DNA from 3 places in the Pelomonas candidula genome. Region 3 is predicted to be linked to each of the others. Evidence: predicted binding sites of a transcription regulator. Region 3 holds the regulator's gene; each other region holds the start of a gene.
What was found. Region 3 encodes HrcA, which represses chaperone genes, less so after heat shock. Its sites were predicted from a motif close to TTAGCACTCNNNNNNNNNGAGTGCTAA; they were not measured.
Positions count from the first base shown of each region.

Region 1: a site for HrcA is predicted at 5,680-5,706, ahead of ACG04R_RS16185 (co-chaperone GroES). Genes of this name have one in related genera too.
Region 2: a site for HrcA is predicted at 3,568-3,594, ahead of rpoH (RNA polymerase sigma factor RpoH). Genes of this name have one in related genera too.

Region 1 is NZ_JBIGIC010000007.1:314,984-322,439, forward strand. It holds gene ACG04R_RS16165 (DUF1631 family protein) at 1-267, opposite strand, end outside; gene ACG04R_RS16170 (O-linked N-acetylglucosamine transferase, SPINDLY family protein) at 458-2,545, shown strand; gene ACG04R_RS16175 (MipA/OmpV family protein) at 2,575-3,405, shown strand; gene groL (chaperonin GroEL) at 3,495-5,144, opposite strand; gene ACG04R_RS16185 (co-chaperone GroES) at 5,294-5,584, opposite strand; gene ACG04R_RS16190 (hypothetical protein) at 6,261-6,500, shown strand; gene ACG04R_RS16195 (helix-turn-helix domain-containing protein) at 6,537-6,830, shown strand; gene ACG04R_RS16200 (reverse transcriptase family protein) at 6,827-7,405, shown strand.
Region 2 is NZ_JBIGIC010000005.1:231,728-239,183, reverse strand. It holds gene ACG04R_RS12205 (COX15/CtaA family protein) at 1-1,015, shown strand, start outside; gene cyoE (heme o synthase) at 1,018-1,923, shown strand; gene ACG04R_RS12195 (SCO family protein) at 1,920-2,528, shown strand; gene rpoH (RNA polymerase sigma factor RpoH) at 2,601-3,518, opposite strand; gene ACG04R_RS12185 (chemotaxis protein CheW) at 3,674-4,174, opposite strand; gene ACG04R_RS12180 (CHASE domain-containing protein) at 4,204-7,368, opposite strand; gene ACG04R_RS12175 (ABC transporter permease) at 7,442-7,456, opposite strand, start outside.
Region 3 is NZ_JBIGIC010000009.1:113,334-120,789, reverse strand. It holds gene ACG04R_RS18190 (hypothetical protein) at 1-140, shown strand, start outside; gene rapZ (RNase adapter RapZ) at 150-1,070, opposite strand; gene recN (DNA repair protein RecN) at 1,067-2,752, opposite strand; gene ACG04R_RS18175 (NAD kinase) at 2,756-3,622, opposite strand; gene hrcA (heat-inducible transcriptional repressor HrcA) at 3,746-4,753, shown strand; tRNA gene ACG04R_RS18165 (tRNA-Ile) at 4,787-4,863, shown strand; partial or broken gene ACG04R_RS18160 (NYN domain-containing protein) at 5,084-5,371, opposite strand; gene ACG04R_RS18155 (hypothetical protein) at 5,588-6,232, opposite strand; partial or broken gene ACG04R_RS18150 (transposase) at 6,379-6,642, opposite strand; gene ACG04R_RS18145 (PepSY domain-containing protein) at 6,928-7,263, shown strand; gene ACG04R_RS18140 (undecaprenyl-diphosphatase) at 7,320-7,456, shown strand, end outside.

The DNA of each region.
Region 1 (7,456 bases), on a different contig from region 3:
GTGTTCGTCGACGAGGCTCAGGCTCTCGAGTCCGCCGATCTGCAGCGGGCGGTGCAGCGGGTCTTCGCCGCGGCGGCCGGCCTGCAGCAGGGAGATGAGCTTGCCCTCGAAGTCGGCGGCGAAGTTGCCGCGCACCTTGCGCCAGCCGTCGCGCAGCGGGAAGTACTGGGGCTGGGCGTCGAGTTCATCCTGGACGAGATTCAGCAGCTCGCGAGCCAGGGGACCGGCCTCGGTCAACGCGTGGTCGATCAGATGATGGGGATGCAAGCTGGCAGACATGGACTCGGGACAACGGCGTGATGAGATTATCTGGCGCCGACATGGCGCGCCTTAGCGTGTTGCGGCCGCTTACCTCCCCCTCAGCCACATGGTCAACGAGACAATTCAGGACCTATTCACGCTTTTTCAGACGGGTCGTCATGCCGAGATGGCGGCCAGGGCACGAGAGCTCCTGACGGTGCACCCGAACGAGGGGCAGGTCTGGAAAGCGTTGTCGGTGGCGCAGCAACTGCTCGGCGAGGATGCGCTGCCGGCGATCGAGCGGGCCATGCAGCTGCTGCCGGGCGATGCCGACCTGCCGGCCAACCTCGGTGCGATGCTGGCCGACCGGGGCCGCTGGGCCGAGGCGCGGGCGGCCTACGAGCAGGCGTTGCGGCTGCAACCGCGCCTGGCCGGCGCGCACAACAACCTCGGCAACGCGCTGCTGGCGCTGGGGCAGCCGGGCGAGGCACTGGCGGCCTTCGACCGCGCGCTGGCGCTGCAGCCCGGCCTGGCCGCGGCCCTCGGCAACCGCGGCCGGGCGCTGCTGGCGCTGGGTCGGCATGCCGATGCAGCCGATGCGTTCGGGCGCGCCCTCGCCGCCCAGCCGGGTGACGTGGGTCTGCGCCTGCACGCGTCGACGGCGCTGGCCGCGGCGGGCCGGGCGGCGGACGCCGTCGCGGCGCTGCGTGGGGCGGTGGTCCTGGCGCCCGTGCATGTCGACGCCTGGTTCCGGCTGGGCCAGCAACTGCAGGCCGGCGGCGATGCGGCTGGTGCCGTGGAGGCCTGGGAGCGCGTGCTGGCACTGGATGCAGGCCATGCCGAGGCGGCCTGCAACCTGAGCCTGCTGCAGCCGGAGTCCGGCGAGATCGTGCTCGGCACCGCGCTGCTGGCCGGCGTGGCCGGCGAGCGCCGTGCGGCGGTGCTGGCCAACCTGGGTGGCCTGCGGCTGGCCGCCGGCCGGCATGCCGGCGCGGTGGCAGCCTACCGGGAGGCTCTGGCGCTGCTGCCGCAGTCGCCGCAGGCGCTGGGCAATCTCGCCCAGGCCTTGAAGCGCCAGGGCGCGCTGGACGAGGCGGACGCCGTGCTGGGCCGGCTCATCGAGCTGGACCCGGCGCTGCCGACGGCGCGCAGCGACCGGTTGCTGCTGCGCACCTACCGCGGTGCGGACACGGGCGACGAGGCCGCTGGGTTCGGCCGCGCGGTGCGGGCGCCGGCCGTGGCTCGCCCCGCCCGACCTGCGGGGCCGCTGCGCGTGGGCCTGGTGTCGGCCGACCTGCGCAGCCACCCGGTCGGGCGGCTGGCCGAGGCCTGGCTGCCGGCGCTGGCGGCGCGCTGCGAGCTGTTCGTCTACGCCGGCTCGCGCACCGAGGACGCACTGACGCAGCGCCTGCGCGCGGCGGTGCCGCGCTGGCTGAACGTCGCGGCACTGGACGACGACGCGCTGGCCCTGCGCATTGCCGCCGACGGCATCGACATCCTCGTCGACCTCAACGGCCACACGGGCGGCCACCGGCTGGGCGTGTTCGCGCGCCGGCCCGCACCGCGGCAGTTCAGCTGGCTGGGCTATGCCGGCAGTACGGGCCTGGCCGAGATCGATGCCTTCGTCGGCGACCGCGGGCTGCTGCCCGAAGGCGCCGAGAGCCGTTTCGTCGAGCCGCTGCGGCGGCTGCCGCACAGCTTCACCGTCTACGCGCCGCCGGCCGATGCGCCGGCCGTGGCGCCGCTGGGCGAAGCGCCGTGCTTCGGCAGCTTCAATGCGCTGCACAAGCTGGGCGACGAGGTGCTGGCGTTGTGGGCGCGCGTGCTGGACGCGGCGCCGGGCAGCCGGTTGCTCGTCAAGGCACCGGGGCTGCAGCACGCCGCCGAAAGCGCGGCGCTGTGCGCGCGCTGGCCCGGGAACGCGCAGCGGCTGGAGCTGGAAGGCCCCGGCCCGCTGGCCGACTACCTCGCCGCGTTCGGACGTGTCGACATCGCGCTGGACCCGTTCCCGCACGGCGGCGGCATGACGACGCTGGACGGACTGTGGATGGGCGTGCCGGTGCTGACGCTGCCCGGCGCGGCGACCATCTCGCGCCAGGGGCTGAGCTTCATGCAGACGCTGGGCCTGGCCGATGACTGGGTCGCGACGGATGCCGACGACTACGTGCGCCGCGCCGCGGCACGCTTGTCTGACCGCGCTGGCCTGGCCGCGCTGCGCCAGAGCCTGCGCGGGCGCATGGCTGCCAGCCCGCTGTGCGATGCCGGGCGCTTCGCCGACGACCTGCTGGCCGTTCTGACGGCATGATGCGCGCCGTTCCGACTCATTCACCGCCCATGAAGCGTCTCCTTGGCCTGACCCTGGCCGGTATCGGCGCGCTCGCGCATGCCGACGACTCCTCTGCGCCCGCGCGCCGTGACCTGCCGCTGTGGGAGGTGGGCGTGTTCGGCGTCGGCATCTCCCAGCAGGCCTACCCGGGCGCCGACCAGCAGATCCGCCGCGGCCTCGTGCTGCCCTACGTGATCTATCGCGGCGACGTGTTCCGCGCCGACGACGAGGGCGCGGGGCTGCGCGCGGTGCGTTCAGAGCACTTCGAGCTGGATATTTCCGTCGCCGCATCGCTGGGCACGGGCGGGCGCTCGCTGCGGGCTCGCCAGGGCATGCAGCGCCTGGGCACCCTGCTGGAGGCCGGTCCGGTGGCCCGCTGGTTCCTGAACGGGCGCGGCGCGCGTGACCGCGTCACATTCGAGCTGCCGTTGCGCGGCGTGTTCGATGCAGGCGACCAGTTCAGGCACAAGGGCATGAGCTTCGAGCCCGAACTGGGTGTGGAAAGCGCCGCACGCGGCGGATGGGGTTATGGCGCCAACGTGCGCGGCTTCTTCGGCGACCGGCGGCTCGGCTCGACCTTTTACGCGGTGGCGCCGTCCGAAGCCTTGCCAGACCGGCCGGCCTATGCTGCGCATGGCGGCCTGATCGCCTGGCGCCTGAACGGCCGCGTGACGCGGCAACTGACGCCGGACCTGCGCGTGTTCGCGTTCGGCCGCTTCGACAGCGTCGCGGGCGCCGCCAACCGCGACAGCCCGCTCGTACGCCAGACCAACGGCGTCACCTACGGCCTGGGGCTGACCTATACGCTGGCACGTTCGGCGGCGCGGGCGGGCGAATAGCCGCGCAGGAACCAGACGGGCAAAGAAAAAGGGGCTGCTCGCGCAGCCCCTTCTCGTTTGTCAGCGACGGGTGTGTCGCCGGCGTGGACTTACATGTCCATGCCGCCCATGCCACCCATGCCGCCCATGCCGCCAGGCATGCCGCCGCCGGCAGCTTCTTCCTTCGGCGACTCGGCGACCATGCACTCGGTCGTCAGCATCAGCGACGCGACGGACGCGGCGTTCTGCAGCGCGGTGCGGGTCACCTTGGTCGGGTCCAGGATGCCCATTTCGATCATGTCGCCATAGGTGCCGTTGGCGGCGTTGTAGCCGTAGTTGCCCTTGCCGGACAGCACGGCGTTGACGACGACCGACGACTCTTCGCCGGCGTTGTAGACGATCTCGCGCAGCGGGGCTTCGATGGCCTTCAGGATCAGCTTGATGCCGGCGTCCTGGTCGGCGTTGTCGCCCTTGATCTCGCCAGCCGCTTGCTTGGCACGCAGCAGGGCCACGCCGCCGCCGGCGACGATGCCTTCTTCAACGGCGGCACGGGTGGCGTGCAGCGCGTCTTCCACGCGGGCCTTCTTTTCCTTCATCTCGACTTCGGTGGCAGCACCGACCTTGATGACGGCGACGCCGCCGGCCAGCTTGGCCACGCGCTCTTGCAGCTTCTCGCGGTCGTAGTCGCTGGTGGCTTCCTCGATCTGGATGCGCACTTGCTTGACGCGGGCTTCGATGTCGGCAGCAGCACCGGCGCCGTCGATGATGGTGGTGTTTTCCTTGCCCACTTCGACGCGCTTGGCCTGGCCCAGGTCGGCCAGCGTGACCTTCTCGAGCGTCAGGCCGACTTCTTCGGCGATGACCTTGCCGCCCGTCAGGATGGCGATGTCTTCCAGCATGGCCTTGCGACGGTCACCGAAGCCAGGCGCCTTGACGGCGACGACCTTCAGGATGCCGCGGATGGTGTTGACCACCAGCGTCGCCAGCGCTTCGCCGTCGACTTCTTCGGCAATGATCAGCAGCGGACGGCCGGCCTTGGCCACTTGCTCCAGCGTGGGCAGCAAGTCACGGATGTTCGAGATCTTCTTGTCGAACAGCAGGACGAACGGGTTGTCCAGCAGAGCGGCTTGCTTCTCGGGGTTGTTGATGAAGTAGGGCGACAGGTAGCCGCGGTCGAACTGCATGCCTTCGACGACGTCCAGCTCGCTGTCCAGGCTCTTGCCGTCTTCGACGGTGATGACGCCTTCCTTGCCGACCTTGTCCATCGCCTCGGCGATGATGCGGCCGACTTCGGAGTCGCTGTTGGCCGAGATCGTGCCGACTTGAGCGATTTCCTTGGAGGTCGTGGTGGCCTTGGAGGCAGCCTTCAGCTGGGTCACCAGGGCGGCGACGGCCTTGTCGATGCCGCGCTTCAGGTCCATCGGGTTCATGCCGGCGGCCACGTACTTCATGCCTTCGCGGACGATGGCCTGGGCCAGCACGGTGGCGGTGGTGGTGCCGTCACCGGCGTTGTCGCTGGTCTTGGAAGCAACTTCCTTGACCATCTGGGCGCCCATGTTCTGGAGCTTGTCCTTCAGCTCGATTTCCTTGGCCACGGACACGCCGTCCTTGGTCACCGTGGGGGCGCCGAACGAGCGCTCGAGCACGACGTTGCGGCCCTTGGGGCCCAGGGTTACCTTGACCGCGTTGGCCAGGATGTTGACGCCTTCAACCATGCGGGCGCGGGCTTCGCCGCCAAAGATCACGTCTTTTGCTGCCATTTGGAATTCTCCGAATCTAAATTGGGGTCAGAGACAATTTCTCTGAGTCAGTTGAGGACAGAGCTCGCGCTGCGCGCTGCGGTCTGTCCCGCAAGCCAGTAAGTCAGCGAGGACGGAGCATCACCGCGTGATGGTCCATCCCCGGACCATTACTTTTGAACGACGGCGAAGAGGTCTTCTTCGCGCATGACCAGCAGTTCCTCGCCGTCAACCTTGACGGTCTGGCCGGAGTACTTGCCGAACAGCACGCGGTCGCCGACGACGACGTTCAGGGCCAAGAAATTGCCCTTGTCGTCGCGCTTGCCGGGGCCGACGGCCAGGACTTCACCTTGGTCAGGCTTCTCGGCGGCGTTGTCGGGGATGACGATGCCGGAGGCGGTCTTGGTTTCCTGTTCCAGGCGGCGAACGATCACGCGATCGTGCAGGGGGCGCAGCTTCATGGGGTCTCCTTCAGAGAGTTTGAACCGCAGTGGTCGCGGGCTCGTCGAGCCGCGGCGCACCGAAAAAACGGGGCTGATTATTCAGTCCGATTTCGTTAGCACTCGATTGTGGAGAGTGCTAGCAGCTGCTCATTATAGGGACGCAGGATGACGATTCAAGGCCCCCAATTCTTGGTGTCGATCGCCGGCTAAGTCGGAACTCTCGTCGTCTAAGTCTGAACCGAAGCCGATTCGAGGTCGGGGTCGGGGTCCGGCGCCGGGCGCGAAAGACCGGGGCCGCAGGTGCGGCTTGAGCGCGCTCATGCGGTCGGCTTCAAAACCACATCCGCGTTTCACTGACAGTGAACTTTGTTGACAGGAATTGAGATCTCAGGCACAGTGCTTGCCCAGGGTGAGCGTTTCGCTCACACGTTCTTTAAGTTCTAAGACTTCTCCAGCAGGAACGAAGGTTTGCTCTTCGCCAGGCACGAGCTTGGCGCTGGGTGTGACCATCACTCAGCTTCCGTCCGCAAACGGGCCCGGCTTCCCCAGGGTCCGGGCGCCGGGCGCGAACGACCGGGTCGTAGATGCGGCTCGAACGCGTTCAGAACGGTGGTGGGCTTCCGGGGCATCAGCAACTCCTTCCGGCTTTCGCTTTCTGCGGCTCGGGCGTCTTGCCCGGACTTGGAGAACCCCCATGCAGTCTTCTGACTTAAAGAAACTTGTGACCGAGCTGGATGTCTGGCTCGACTCGCGAGGTGGTTTGCTTGATGCCCCAGCTCGAGACGAATTGAAAGCTCGCCTCGACCGTTGCGCAGCGGCGGTCGAGGTCGCGATTGAAGAGGAAGAGAAGGCTCGTTTGCGAGCCGAGCTCTACCAAATCTTCGCGACGTTGATTGGCGTCTTCACGAACGTGATGTCGCTGTTCAACAAGTGAGTTCGACGGTGTTGCAGAGCAGGAAGCCCAACTTCCTTGTTGGAGTACGAATTGAATATTGGACATGCGTTGAAAGTGTGCCGCTCCGCCAAGAGGCTCTCTCTCGGAGAGCTGGCGGGGCGCACCGAACTTTCGACGTCTTACCTGTCGATGATTGAATCCGGCAAGCGTGAGCCAACGCTTTCCAGCATCGAGAAGATCGCCAGCGCCATGGGCGTGCCGACGCCGATCCTTTTGTTCCTTGCTGCAGATACCACCGAGCTCGAAGGCATCGACCCAGAGACCTCGCGTCGACTATCGGCCGCTGCCCTGGACGTGATGCGTTCGTGAACCCGAAATCCCCCACCTACCCTCACGATCCCATCCAGAGCGTCAACTCGCTCTGTCGTGCGCTTGCCGTTCCCGAGGCGCTGCTGGGCTCGCTCGCCGATCGCATTTCCAAGCTGTATATCGGCCCAAAACCGAAGCCCAAGAAGAGTGGCAACGGCTTCAGAGACGTCTACGACACCCGCCCTCCCTTGAAGCCGCTTCTCAGGCGGATAAATAAGGTCTTCTTCGAGAAGGTCGTTTTTCCTGAGTACCTACACGGTTCCATCCGCGGCTGCGACTTCATCAGCAACGCCAAGGTTCACGAGGGTTCGGTCACCGTGCTGACTGAAGACATCAAGGGATTTTTCGACCACATCACGGAAGAGCATGCGTATGACATCTGGCGGCGCTTCTTTGGCTTCGGCGAGGCGCCATCCGAGCTTCTTACGAAGCTGGTGACCAATGGGGGCCGGGTCTACCAGGGCTCGCCCACCAGTTCATACCTTGCAAACCTGGTGTTCTGGGACATCGAGCCGAGGACCGTGGCAGCGCTCCAGCAGCGCGGCATGCGCTATAGCCGTGTTGACGCCGACTGAAATTTGACCCACCCGTGAGGGCCCTGCCGACCCAAATTTGACCCAGGTGTT
Region 2 (7,456 bases), on a different contig from region 3:
GTGGCGGCAGCGCTCGCGCGCGAGCACGCCGGCCGGCCGGCTGCGCGCGCTGACGCTGCTGACGCTGTTTCTGACCTTCGACCTCATCGTCTTCGGTGCGTTCACGCGGCTGACCGATTCCGGCCTGGGCTGCCCGGACTGGCCCGGCTGCTACGCCTCGGCGAGCCCGGTCGGCGCGCATCACCACATCGAGGCCGCGCAGGCGGCCATGCCCACCGGGCCCGTCACGCACGGCAAGGCGTGGATCGAGATGGTCCACCGCTACCTCGCCAGCGCCGTGGGGCTGCTCATCCTCGTGCTGGCCGCGTTGAGCTGGCGGCTCAGGAAGAGCGAAGGCGAGGCGGCGCCATCGCCGTGGTGGCCGACGCTGACGTTGCTGTGGGTCTGCGTGCAAGGCGCGTTCGGTGCGTTGACCGTGACGATGAAGCTCTTCCCCGCCATCGTCACGCTGCATCTGCTGTTCGGCCTGGGACTGCTGATGCTGCTGGCCTGGCAGCGCGAGGCCTACGCGCCGCAGCCGCTCGCGGTGCCGACCTGGCTGCGCCGCGCCGCCGCCATCGTGCTGCTGCTGACGCTGGCCCAGGTTGCGCTGGGCGGCTGGGTCAGCACGAACTACGCCGTGCTGGCCTGCGACGAGTTCCCGGCCTGCCACAGCGGTGAGTTCTGGCCGCAGATGGATTTCGCGCAGGGCTTCCAGCTCTGGCGCGACCTGGGCCGCAATGCCGACGGCGGCTGGCTCACGTACGACTCGCTGGCCGCGATCCACATGGCCCACCGTATCGGCGCGGCCGTCGTCTTCACGGCCGTACTGGCGCTGGCCTGGGCGCTGCGCCGCCCGGCGCCGGCCTGGTCGCGCTGGCTGCTCGCCGCGGCCGGCTGGCAGCTCGCCACGGGCCTGTCCAACGTCGTCCTCGGCTGGCCCATCGTCGCGGCCCTGGGGCACACCGCCGGCGCCGCTGTGCTGCTGGCCCTGCTCACCACCTTGCTCGCGCGGCTGAGGGCCGCGCTTTCCTGATCATGGCTTCCACGTCCACAGCCAGCGCGCTCGCGCACAGCCCGCGCTGGCAACAGTTCTACCAGCTGACCAAGCCGCGCGTCGTCCAGCTCATCGTCTTCTGCGCGGCCATCGGCATGGCCCTGGCCGTGCCGGGGCTGCCGTCGCTGGACCAGGCCCTGACGATGCTCGCGGCCATCGCCGGCATCTGGCTGGTGGCCGGTGCGGCAGCGGCCTTCAACTGCCTCATCGAGGACGGCATCGACGCGCGCATGAAGCGCACCGCCTGGCGCGCCACGGCCAAGGGCGAGCTGAGCCGCCCGCAGACGCTGGCGTTCTCGGCGCTGCTGTGCGCGGCCGGCATGGTGCTGCTGGCTCTCTACGTCAACGTGCTGACGATGTGGCTGACCTTCGCCACCTTCGTCGGCTATGCAGTCATCTACACCGTCATCTTGAAGCCGATGACGCCGCAGAACATCGTCATCGGCGGCGCTTCGGGCGCCATGCCGCCGGTACTGGGTTGGGCCGCATTGCGCGGCGACCTGGGGCCCGAGCCCTGGCTGCTGTGCCTCATCATCTTCCTGTGGACGCCTCCGCATTTCTGGGCGCTGGCGCTGTACCGCGTGGAGGATTACGCCCGTGCCGGCCTGCCGATGCTGCCGGTCACGCATGGCAACGACTACACGCGTCTGCAGATCCTGCTCTACACCTGGGTGCTGCTGGCTGCGACGCTGCTGCCCTTCCTGACCGGCATGAGCGGCTGGTTCTACCTGGTCAGCGCGTTGGCGCTGGGCCTGGGCTTCTGCGGGTATGCCTTCCGGCTGTGGCGCTCGTACTCGGAGATGCTGGCGCGGCGAACCTTCTGGTTCTCCATCTGGCATCTGTCGCTGCTGTTTGCGGCCCTTTTGATCGACCATTACATCCAATGAGCACCCGTCGCTTCACTCTCGCCGCGCTTGCCGCGCTGGCGCTGGCCGGCTGCCAGAAGGCCGAGCCGGCCAGGGAGGCCTTCAAGGGCATCGACCTGACTGGCGCCGAGTACGCCAGGCAGTTGAACCTGACCGACCAGGACGGCCGGGCGCGGTCCCTGGCGGACTTCAAGGGCAAGGTCGCGGTGGTGTTCTTCGGCTACACGCAGTGCCCCGACGTCTGCCCGACGACGATGATGGAGGTGGCCGAGGTCAAGAAGTCGCTGGGCGCGGACGGCGACAAGGTGCAGGGCGTCTTTGTCACCATCGACCCCGAGCGCGACACGGGCGCGCTGCTGAAGGCCTACCTGGCCAGCTTCGATCCCAGCTTCGTCGGCCTGCATGGCAGCGTTGAGCAGACGCAGGCCGCAGCCAAGGAGTTCAAGGTCTTCTTCGCCAAGGTGCCGGGCAAGACACCTGACACCTACACGATGGACCACACGGCCGCCAGCTTCATCTTCGACACCGAAGGGCGCGTGCGCGTCTACGCCCGCTACGGCGCCGGCGCCGAGCCGCTGGCGCACGACATCAAACTGCTGCTGGCCGAGGCGCAGGCCAGGAAATGACGAAAGCCCCTCGCGGGGCTTTCTTCGTTGGAGGGCCTCGCAAGAGGCTTTCTGCTTCCGGTGCGACGAAGCTCAGGCGGCTTCGGTCAGCGCCTTCTTCATCTTCTTCATCGCTGCGACCTCGATCTGGCGGATGCGCTCGGCCGACACGCCGTACTCGGCAGCCAGCTCGTGCAGTGTCATGCCGCCGGACGTGTCGTCATTCACTTTCAGCCAGCGCTCCTCGACGATGCGGCGGCTGCGCGGGTCCAGCGCTTCCAGCGCGCGGGCGATGCCGTTGCCGGCGAGGTCGTCGCGCGAGCGCGCCTCGATGACTCGTGTCGGCTCCTGGCTGTCGTCGGCCAGGTAGGCGATGGGGGCGAAGCTCTCGCCGTCGTCGTCGGTCTGCGGCTCCAGCGCCACGTCGCCGCCCGACATGCGGGTCTCCATCTCCAGCACTTCCTCGCGCTTGACGTTCAGCGTGCTGGCGACGTGGTCGACTTCCGCCTCGGTGAGCGTGTTGCGGTGCGTCTCGCCGTCGGCCTGGTCGGCCTTCAGCTGGTGCTTCATCGAGCGCAGGTTGAAGAACAGCTTGCGCTGGGCCTTGGTCGTCGCGACCTTGACCATGCGCCAGTTCTTCAGGATGTACTCGTGGATCTCGGCCTTGATCCAGTGCATCGCGTAGCTGACGAGCCGCACGCCCTGGTCCGGGTCGAAGCGCTTGACGGCCTTCATCAGGCCGACATTGCCTTCCTGGATCAGGTCGCCCTGGGGCAGGCCGTAGCCGACGTACTGGCGCGAGATGGACACGACCAGGCGCAGGTGCGACAGCACCAGACGGCCGGCGGCCTCCACGTCGCCCTTGTCGCGCAGGCTGCGCGCGGCCGAGCTTTCCTCCTCTGCGGTCAGCAGCGGCAGGCGGTTCACGGCGGAGATGTAGGCGTCCAGATTGCCCAGCGAGGGCACCATGGCCCAGGGACTGCGAACGGCAATGGCGGAAGAGGCAGACATCGTCTTGATCCTTGCTAGACCGCCACGAGATGCAGCGGTGAGATGGATATTAGCACTCCGCCTTGGAGAGTGCTAAGAATGACGCTGCGCCTGCTGGAATGCAGTGTTGCTGCAGTCGAAACAGTGGGTGTCCACTAACTTTTGTGGCGGCTTCGTCAGTCGACGAGGCCGAAATCCGGACTTTTGATCATGGCCTCGATGTCCAGCAGGATCAGCATGCGCTCGCCGATCTTGCCCAGGCCGGTGATGAAGCGGGAGTCCATCGCCGCCGGCACCTCAGGGCGGGGCTTGATCTCCTCGGCGCTCAGTTCCAGCACGTCAGACACCGAGTCCACGACGACGCCGACGACCCGGCCGGCCACGTTCAGCACGATGACGACGGTAAAGGCGTTGTACTCGCCGGCCTGGCCCAGGCGGATGCGCAGGTCCAGGATGGGCACGATGACGCCGCGCAGGTTGACGACGCCCTTGACGAAGGCCGGCGCGTTGGCGACGCGAGTGGGCGCCTCGTAGGAACGGATCTCCTGCACGCGCAGGATGTCGAGGCCGTATTCCTCCTCGCCGATGCGGAAGGTCAGGAACTGGTGGACGTCCGTGCGGGCCACGGTCTGGATGGCCTGGGTGCCGGTGGTGGGAACGAGGTCGGTAGAGCTCATCGGGACTGCGCGGGGGTGGGTTCAGTCGATCATTCTGCCCGCTTCGGCTCGGGGGGCGATGCCAACAATTCGTCAACCAGGGCCAGCAGTTCGCGCACGTCCAGCGGCTTGGTCAGGTAGTGGCGCACGCCGGCCGACTGGGCCAGCGCGATCTGCTCCGGCTGGGCATTGGCCGACACGACGATGACCGGTGGTGGCGTGCCGCCCAGTTCGCGCAGGCGCTGCAGCAGTGAGAGTCCGTCCGCGTCGGGTAGTTGCCAGTCCAGCAGCAGCAGGGCGGGCGGGCGCTCGCGCAGCGCCTTCAGTCCGGCTTCGGCGGTGGGGGCGATCTCCAGTTCGAGCCCGGGGCGTTGTTCGAGGATGCCGTGCATGACATCGGCGTTCAGCGGGTTGTCCTCGACGTAGAGCACGCGTCGGTGCGGGCCGGCCTGGGGGGCCGAGGGCTCGGCGTGGCCAGGCTCGGCGGCCGAGGCGGGAGGCAGGCCGGCAGCCGGCAGCCTCAGCACGAAGCGGGCACCTGGGCCGTCAACGGCCTCGGCGCGCAGGCTGCCGCCCATCATTTCGGCCAGGCGCAGGCTGATGACCAGGCCGATGCCGGTGCCCGGCAGGCCGCTGCGCTCGCGGCCGAGGCGGTTGAAGGGCTGGAAGAGCGCAGCGCGCTGCTCGTCGGTCAGGCCCAGGCCCGAGTCGCGCACGGCCACCTCCACCCAGCCCGGCTCCGGTGCGGTGGTCTCGATATTGATGCTGCCGCCGGGCCGGTTGTACTTGACGGCGTTGCTGAGCAGGTTGGTCAACACCTGCGTGACGCGGGTGGGGTCGCCCACCAGCCGCAGCGCGGCCGGGTCCAGGCGCTGGCTGATGGCCAGGCCGCGCTCGGCGGCACCCTGCTGCACCAGCGCCAGCGCGCGGGCCAGCAGGGGCGCCAGCTCGAGCACGGCGGGCTCCAGCCGCAGCGAACCGGCCTCGATGCGCGACAGGTCCAGCGTGTCGTTGATCATCTCCAGCAGATGCCAGCCGGCCTGGGCGATCTGCTGCGCGCGGGCGCGCTGGGCGGCGGGCAGCGGCTCGCTCGCGTCCATCTGCATCAGCTGCGTGAAGCCGAGGATGGCGTTCATCGGTGTGCGCAGCTCATGGCTCATGCGCGACAGGAACTCGTTCTTGGCCTGGTTGGCCGCCTCGGCGGCCTCGCGGGCCCGGTCCAGCTCCTCGAGGCGAAGCTGGTCGGTGATGTCTTCGACGACGCCTACCAGCCGATGCGGCCGGCCATCGGCACCCCGCAGCAGGCTGACCAGCACGCGCGCATGGACGATGCCGCCGTCGGGCCGCACATAGCGCTTCAGGCGCCGGTAGAACGGGATCTCTCCGCGCATCAGCCGGCGCGCCATGCGGATGTCCTCGCGTCGGTCCTCGGTGTGCGTGATGTCGATGGAGCGTCGGCCGGCCAATGCCTCGGCCGGATAGCCCACCAGGCCGCAGAAGTAGGCGTTGACCTCCTGGAACCCGCCGTTGAGGTCCGTGAACGCGATACCGATCGGCGCCGTCTCGAAGATGCTGTGGAAGCGCTGCTCGCTCTGGCTCAGCGCGTGCTCGCCTTCGGCGCGGCTGGCGATCTCGCGCTCCAGCGCCGCGGTGCGCTCCTTCACGAGCGCCTCGACATGCTGTGTGCGGCCCGACATCAGCAGCAGCAGCGCGCCGACCATGGCCGTCGCCAGCAGACCCACGAGCGCAAAGGCCCAACTGCGGCCCGGCGCCTGTGGGAAGCCGGGCAGGTCGTAGATGCGCACCTCCCAGTGCCGGCCGCCGAACTCCAGTGGCATCTTCACCAGGGGCAGGGCGGCATCGCCGCCGCGCTGTACAGCCTCGCAGCCGGGGCGGCCGGCCAGGCGCGGGTAGGTGACGCCGGGCTCCAGGTCGACGAGGCAGGCGCCCAACTGCTCGGGCCAGTGCGCGGCCAGGCGCGACAGCAGCAGGTCGGGCCGGATCGTTGCGAAGACAAAGCCGTCCAGCGCCGCGTCACGGTAGAAGGGCTGGTAGACGACGACGCCGACGGCACCGTCGCGGTCCTGCGAGAGCTGCAGACCCGCCGACGCAGTCGACCGGCCCTTTGCCGCTGCACGTTCGGTCGCCAGGCGCGCATCCGGCACGCTGCGCACGTTGATACCCAGCGCGCCGACGTTGCGCGTCAGCGGCTCAATGAGGCGAATGGCGACGACGTCCTCGTCAGGCGGCGTGCGCGTGTCGCCGGCGCGCGTGCGGTCGCGCACCTGGTAACCGCCGGGAAAGTTGTCGGCTGCGGCGTCGGCGTTGAAACGGTCCAGGTCGCTGCGCGGCACTTTCAGCGCCACGCCCAGCGCGATCAGCGGGCTGTCCTCGGTCAGGAAGCCTTCGGTGGCCAGCGCGAACTCCTCGCGCGTAGGCCGGGGCTTCACGCGTACCAGACCGTGCGTGCTCTCCAACGCCAGCAGCGGCTCGCGCAACCGGCTGGTGAGATCCTGGGCGGCGTTGGTCGCGTCGCGCGTGAAGTCGGCGCGATTACGCTGTCGGTCCCACTCCATCGTGGCCGCCACGCCCAGGCCCACGAGCAGCGTCGTCAGCAGCATCGGCAGGCCCACGCTGAAGCGCCGCGTGGCCCACGCCGAGCGCGGCCGGCCGATCAGTGCCAGTGTGATCGGTGTGGCGATGAGCACGCCCATCAGGTCACCGGTCCACCAGATCATCCATACCTTGCCCATCTGAGGCGTCGCGACGATGCCCACGAGCTTCAGCAGCAGCGTCGCGCAGCTGGGGCTGACGACACCGGCCAGCGTCGCCGCGGCCAGATAACCCGCTATCTCGCGTGGCGAGGCCAGCACCAGCGGCCGGCCGCACCAGCGCCGCATCAGCAGCGTGCCTGCCGCGGCCTGCGCTGCTGCGCCCAGGCCGATGCCCAGCGACAGCGGCAGCACGTGCTCGCTGGCATCGCTCAGCATCGTCGCCTGCACGAGGAAGGAGCCCAGTGCCACGGCCGGCAGGTAGCGCAGGCCCAGCACCAGCAGCACGGCCAGCCCCCAGCCCGCGGCCGGGTAGATGGGCGCCACCTGGTAGGGCGGCAGCACCATCAGCAGGCCCAGCCGGCCGAGCAGGCTGTAGACAGCCGTGATGCCCGCTGACAGCGCCAGGTAGCGGCCAACGTCGCGGGCGGTCACCTGAGTCACTGGAGCACCCTTCGCGCTTCGCGCTGTCCCGCCAAGCGGGAGCGACCTTGCTTGGGGCTGCCCGGCGCTGCGTTCATTCCGCCTGTGC
Region 3 (7,456 bases):
ACGGCGCAGCCGTCAAGCGCGCCGCGCTGCAAAAAAGGCGCGTCTTGCGTCTGGCCAATCCCAATGTGAGCGACGGCGCCGAGCGCGACTTCGACGCCAACCTGGCCTACTGGCTCAAGCCCCCGCCGGCTTACCGCTGACGGCGCAGCTCAGCGGGCGTCCAGCTCGCGGTGGCGCTTGAGCACGTGGCCGTGGTGGCCGAACTGCCGGGCCAGCATCTCGACGAGATAGACCGAGCGGTGCTGGCCGCCCGTGCAGCCGATGGCCACGGTCAGGTAGCTGCGCTGGTCGGCCGCGAAGTTGGGCAGCCAGCGCGACAGGAAGCCGGCGATCTGGCCCATCATCAGCCCGACCTCGGGCTGGGCCGCCAGATAAGCCGCGACCGGTGCGTCGCGGCCCGTCAGCGGGCGCAGCTCGCGGTCGTAGTAGGGGTTGGGCAGCACGCGCACGTCGAAGACGAAGTCCGCGTCGCTGGGCACGCCGTGCTTGAACGCGAAGCTCTCGAAGACGAGCGTCAGCTGTGTGCTCGCATCCGGGCCGACGAGGTCGCCCAGCCACGCGCGCAGCTGGGCCGGGCGCAGCTGGCTGGTGTCGATGACGGTGGACTCGGCCTTCAGGCCACCCAGCAGCTCGCGTTCGAGCTTGATGGCGTCCAGCAGCAGGCGGTGTCCGTCGTCGGCCGTGATGCCGTCCAGTTCGCCGAAGCCCGTGTCTCGGCCCAGGTGACGCAGCGGGTGGGGGCGGCGCGTCTCGGAGAAGCGCCGCATCAGCGCCTCGTTGCTGGCATCCAGGAAGATGGAGCGGACCCGCACGCCGCTGGCGCGGAGTTCCTTCAGCAACGGCAGCATCAGCGGCAGCGAGCCGGCCGAGCGCACGTCCACCGCGATGGCGACGCGGCGCTCGCCGCGCTGTGCTTCCAGCTTCAGGAAGTCCAGCAGCAACTCGGCGGGCAGGTTGTCGACGCAGAAATAGCCGGCGTCCTCCAGCGCATGCATGGCCACGGACTTGCCGCCACCGGACATGCCGGTCAGCAGCACGACGTCACCTTGCAGCTCCTGTTCCATGCTCATGACCTGGCCTTCTTCGCCTTTACGGCGGCGGTGGATGCTGCCAGCATCTCCTCGGCGTGGGCCAGGCTGGTGGACGACAGCCGCTCACCGCCCAGCATGCGGGCGATCTCGGCGACGCGGGCCTCCCCGGCCACCGGCGACACGCGGCTGGCGGTGGCGCCATCCTGCAGGCTCTTCGCGACCACCAGATGACGGTCGGCGCAGGCCGCCACCTGCGGCAGGTGGGTCACGGCCAGCACCTGGCGCTCGCGGCCCAGCTGCTTCATCAGCCGGCCCACGGTCTCGGCCACGGCGCCGCCGATGCCCACGTCGATCTCGTCGAAGATCAGCGTGCCCGGTGCGTTGTCCGTCTCGGCCTGGCTGGCCGTCACGGCGATGGCCAGCGCGATGCGCGACAGCTCGCCGCCCGAGGCCACCTTGGCCAGCGGCCGCGGCGTGCTGCCGGCGTGGCCGGCGACGAGGAATTCGGCGGACTCGACGCCCCAGCTCTGCGGGCCGTCCGTGGCGTGCAGCGCGATGTCGAACAGGCCGCCGGCCATGCCCAGCTGCTGCATGGCCGCGGTGACGGCTGTGGCGAGCTGCGGCGCGGCCTTGCGGCGGGCGCGGCTGGCGGTGGCGGCTTCAGCGTCGAAGGCCTGGCGGGCCGCGGCGAGCGTGACTTCCAGCTGCGCCGGGTCGCTGGCGGCGTCCAGCGCGGCCAGCTCGGCGCGCCACTGCGCCAGCAGCGCCGGCAGTTCCTGGGGCTGGCGGCGGTAGCGGCGTGCCAGCGTCATCCAGGCCGACACGCGCTCGTCCAGCTCGGCCAGCCGCTCCGGGTCGAGGTCGGCCTTGTGCAGATAGGCGGCCAGCGTGTGGCTGGCGTCGGCGAGCTGGGCCTGCACGTCGCGCAGCGCCTGCACGGCGGGCAGCAGGCGGGGGTCGTGGTCCAGCACGCGCTCCAGCTGGTCCAGCGCGCCGGCGGCCAGCGACTGCGCGCTGGGCTCGGCCTCGTCCAGCGCATCCAGCGCCGACTTGGCCGCGTCGATGAGTGACTGGCCGTGCGACAGCCGCTGGTGCTCGGCGTTCAGCTCGTCCCACTCGCCCTCGCCGGGCGCCAGGCCGTCCAGCTCCTTGATCTGCCATGCCAGGCGCTCGCGTTCGCGCTGCGCCTCGGCCTGCTGGCCTTGCGCCTTCTGCAGTGCCTCGGCAGCCTGCTTCCAGGCAGCATGGGCGCGGGCCAGCGGCGCGGTGTCGAGGCCGGCGAAGCCGTCCAGCAGTTCGCGCACGGCGGCCGGGCGGGTCAGGCCCTGCCAGGCATGCTGGCCGTGGATGTCCAGCAGGTGGTCGGCCAGCTCGCGCAGCTGCGTCAGCGTGGCGGAGCCGCCGTTGATCCACGTGCGGCTCTTGCCGGCGGCGTCGATGACGCGGCGCAGCAGCAGAGAGTCCTCGGCGTCGAAGCCGGCTTCGTCCAGCCACGCGCGCAGGTGCGGCGGCGTGTCGAACTCGGCCGTGATCTCGGCCTTGGCCGCGCCCTCGCGCACGACGCCGGCATCGCCCCGGCCACCGAGGGCCAGCTGCAGCGCGTCGATGAGGATGGACTTGCCCGCGCCGGTCTCGCCGGTCAGCACGGCAAAGCCGGGCTCGAAGTCGAGTTCGAGCGTCGGGACGATGACGAAATCTTTGAGGGAAAGATGTCGGAGCATGTCTCAGAGATACCAGCGGAGTTTGCGACGCAGCGTCGCGTAATAGCTCCAGCCCTTGGGGTGCAGGAAGCGGACCTGATGCTGGCTGCGCCGCACGGTGATGGTGTCGCCGTGCAGCAGGCTGGCCAGGCTCTGCATGTCGAAGTTCACCGACGCGTCGCGCCCGGCGACGATCTCCATGCGCACCTCGCCGCCGTCGGGCAGCACGATGGGCCGGTTGGACAGCGTGTGCGGGGCGATGGGCGCCAGCAGCCAGCCGGCGATGCTGGGGTGCAGGATGGGCCCGCCGGCCGACAGCGCATAGGCCGTGGAGCCGGTGGGCGAGGCGACGATGAGGCCGTCGGCCCGCATGTTGGCGACGAACTGCTCGCCGACCGACACCTTCAGCTCCACCATGCCCGCCGTGCCGCCGCGGCTGACGACGACGTCGTTCAGCGCCAGGCCCGAGAAGATGGATTCGCCGTCGCGCAGCACCGCGCCTTCCAGCATCGCGCGCGGTTCCACCTCGTAGTCGCCGGCCAGCACGGGCGCCAGCGACTCGCGCCAGCGCTCGATGGGGATGTCCGTGATGAAACCCAGCCGCCCCTGGTTGATGCCCAGCAGCGGCACGCCGTGGCGCGCCATCTCGCGGGCGAAGCCCAGCATCGTGCCGTCGCCACCGACGACGACGGCCAGGTCGCAGGCCGCGCCGAGCTCGTCGTGGGAGAGGGCGTCGTAGCCCGTCAGGCCGGTGTTGAGCGCCGTGTCGGCTTCGAGCGAGACATCGACGCCGTGGCTGCACAAAAACTGGGCAATGTCCTCCAGCACCGGCCGGATGCCAGGCGCTTGATGCTTGCCCACGATGGCGACATGTCTGAAGCGCTCGGCCATGGAGCAAATTACACCACGGGGTTTTGCCTGCAGAGGGAGGAAGCCATCCAGTTTTCAGTCAGTTGGTGCCAGAGCTACTCGCTACGCTCGGGCGGTCTGGCACGCAAGAATTAAGATCGAGAAATGCTCGACGAGCGATCCAAATCCCTGCTGAAGACCCTGGTCGAACGCTATATCGCGGACGGCCAGCCCGTCGGTTCCCGCACGCTGTCCAAGGCTTCCGGCCTGGAGCTCAGCGCGGCGACCATCCGCAACGTGATGGCCGACCTGGAAGAGCTCGGCCTCATCGCCAGCCCGCACACCAGTGCCGGCCGAATCCCTACGCCGCGCGGCTACCGGCTGTTCGTCGACACCATGCTCACGGCCCAGCCCGGCCTCATCGGCGTCGAGACGGCCCAGTTGCAGCCCGACCAGCCGCAGCGTGTCATTGCCAGCGCGGCGCAGATGCTGTCCAACCTGTCGAGCTTCGTCGGCGTCGTCACCTCGCCCAAGAAGCCCAGCGTCTTTCACCACATCGAGTTCCTGCGCCTGGGCGAGCGGCGCGTGCTGGTCATCCTCGTCTCGCCCGATGGCGACGTGCAGAACCGCGTCATCTTCACGGCCCAGGACCTGAGCCAGAGCGAACTGGCCGAAGCCAGCAACCGCCTCAACGCCGGCTACGCGGGCCTCACGCTGGAGGCCGTGCGCGAGCGGCTGCGCCACGAGGTCGACGCGCTGCGCGGCGAGATCGCGCAGCTGATGAGCGCGGCCGTGCAGGTCGGCACCGAGGCGATGGAGCAGCAGGACGAACGCGTCGTCGTCTCCGGCGAGCGCAACCTGCTGACCGTGCAGGACTTCAGCCACGACATGGGCAGCCTGCGCCGGCTGTTCGACCTGTTCGAGCAGAAGACGCAGCTGATGCGCCTGCTGGACAACTCCAGCCGCGCGGAGGGAGTGCGCATCTACATCGGCGGCGAAAGCCAGGTCGTGCCGTACGAGGAGCTGTCCATCGTGTCGGCGCCGTACGAGGTGGACGGCCAGGTCGTCGGCACACTGGGCGTCATCGGCCCCACGCGCATGGCCTATGACCGCATGATCCAGATCGTCGACATCACGTCGCGCATGGTGGGGCAGGCGCTGTCTCAACGCTGAGCCAGCGCTGACTAGAATGCGCGCCTCCCTCGGGGGCCGTTAGCTCAGTTGGTCAGAGCAGAGGACTCATAATCCTTTGGTCGCAGGTTCAAGTCCTGCACGGCCTACCAAAAATCCGCGTCCGTTGCCAGAATTTTGCCAGAAATCGGCCGAATCCAGGCGACCGTTGGCGAACGGCGACGGACACAGCAACGCGTCGATGCGTTGTCAGTTCGTTTGCCGATGGGGGAGGTTACGGCGCCTTGTTTGGTCTCATAGTTCTGTGTGGCCGTGCCTGGTCGGCTACAGAAAAAGGCTTCCCGTTATCGACGAGAAGCCCTGGCATGCCGTTGCCCGCTGGTCGAAAAGGGCCTCCATCGCGTCCAGCGCTAGGGCAATGTCTGAGGTGTTCTTGCCAGCCGCGTACTGATACTGCAGGCATGGGGTGAAGGCGAGGCGCACGAGCGCTTCCTGCCATTTGTTGGCGAGGGTGGCGTGGTTTCCGTAGCCTCGCCGCAGCACCACCCGACCGAACTGGGCTACGACGCGCAGCGCGTATTCCAGAATGTCGGGATTGGTGTTGTCGCAATCCACTAGGAACGCTACCCGGGAATCCGTGCCTGAATCGATTTGTGCCACCGAATTTCTCTCCCTTTTCAGGGTGATGATATTCGGGGGGCGAACGGACAAACTCAGTGGAAGTTCGGTCCGCCGTCACCGCCGCGCAGCGCGCCGGCGGGCGGTTGACTGGAGTTCGAGGTCTTGCTCCTTTCTGGGGAGCTGCGTGGCCTTCCAGTCAACCGCCAAGCTGCGCCGGGTCATCCAGATGGATCACGACCATCAAAGCCTAGCCGGTCAGGCCGATTTGGCCGCCGCAAGGCGCTTGGCTTTGGCCCTCAGTCGACGACGTTCGTCAAGCCAAGCCTTGTCCTTCAGGCGCTCGCAGGTCCAGCACAGGATGGCCTCAGGCTCATCGTCGAGCAACGGAAGGTAGTGATTTTCAAACGTGGCTTGCACGCGGTTTCGAACCTCGTCGACGATGAGTGGATCGCGCATCAGTGCCGCCAGGCGTTTGGGGGCACTCATCGTGCGCAGCAAGATCTTGATCCACTCAGCCTCGCTGAGCCCTGCCATGTGCGCCATTTCTTCAGCAAAGTCAGGGGTGCCTGGGGCATTAGCCACGGCTGGAATGTCTGGCAACAGATATTCAATGCGAGCTCGGGGCTCAAAGGGGTCAGCCATGCCGACGTCAAGATCGCGCACGAAGCGAACTGAGAAGGTCAAGTTGTCGCTCCGGATCGACACCCCGAGCTCTTGCGATCCAAGTGCAAGGTGGGCGAGGTGCGCCGGCGGACATTCACGGACACATCGGGCGAGCTCGAAGACCAGGTGGGTCTTGATGCGTTTGAGCAGTGCATTCCTGCGTTCGTCGATGGTGTCGTTGATCTCCGGCAGTTTGGAGCGTTCATCTGGTGAAAAGACGGTGTGTGATGGAGTCATGAAGAGACGAGTGGTAGGGGCTGCGAAGTGCAGCAGCAGGTAATGGCGTACACCGACTGATAAGGCATCCACCAGGTTTCGGGGGGCCGAAGGCAGTAAAGCGCTCCCCCTACGATTCAATTGCCGTTTTGTGGTCATCAGCGGGCATCCGTCAGCACAGTCTTCGTGCTCTTGCCGTTGCGGTGATTCGAGGACGCACCCTCGGGCTTGGCCTGGCCCGGCCCGTAGCCCAAGTGGTGGCTCATCTCAGCGCCCAGTGCGCGCTCCACCACGGCCTTCTTGAACTGCTGGAAGATGCTCTCCAGCTCGGCCGGCGTCACCGGCCCGGGGATCAACTGCTCAAGCGCAGCGGCTGAGAATTGCGGCTGCGCCGCCTTGTCCGAGGTCTCGGGTTTCTTCTTGCGTGGCATTCATGCTCCAAGTCGACATGCTATGCCTCACACACAAACTTTCTGACACGCCCACCCATAGCAGCCTTTCCACCTCTTAAATCAACCGACCGGAGAGCAGCCACCGGGCTACACGGCGAGCTTCCTAAGTCGTCACTCTTCGAAATTGACAAGGGGCCGAGGATCGGCCATTGCCCGGTTCCCGGTGATGTCAGCGCGCTAGGCGATGCGCGACTCAGTGTCAGCTAAGTCTGCCTGCGTAACTTCTCCACCGTGCAAATCCCTGCACTCTTCTGGAGAAGCATCATGTACCGCTACATCAAACTTTCCCTGCTGGCCATCGCCATTGCTACGACTGGAGCTGTCGCCTACGCCGCCAAGGGCGGTATGGAAAACGACGCCTTGGCGATCACCAAGGCCAAGATTCCGCTCACCCAGGCCGTCACCGTTGCCGAGCAGCACGCCAATGGCAAGGCATCGCGCGCCGAGTACGAAAACTCGAAGCAAGGCTGGGTCTATGACGTGGAAGTCGTCAGCGGGGCCAAGGTCTTCGATGTCCGGGTCGATGCCGACAAGGGCACCGTCATCTCGTCTGCCGAGGACAAGGCGGATCACGATGACGACCACGACAAGCAAGACTGACCGCCTGCCAGTGTGGCCGGATCGCGCATGACGCCGTGATCCGGCCCGGAGACTTCATGGAACATCTCAACCAAACATTCTTCCTATGGCTCAATGCGCCTGAACACCCGAATGCTCTGGTGGTGACGCTGGCCACCTTCTTTGCGGAATGGCTCATCTGGGCCGTCCCGATTCTGATCGGCATCGGCTGGCT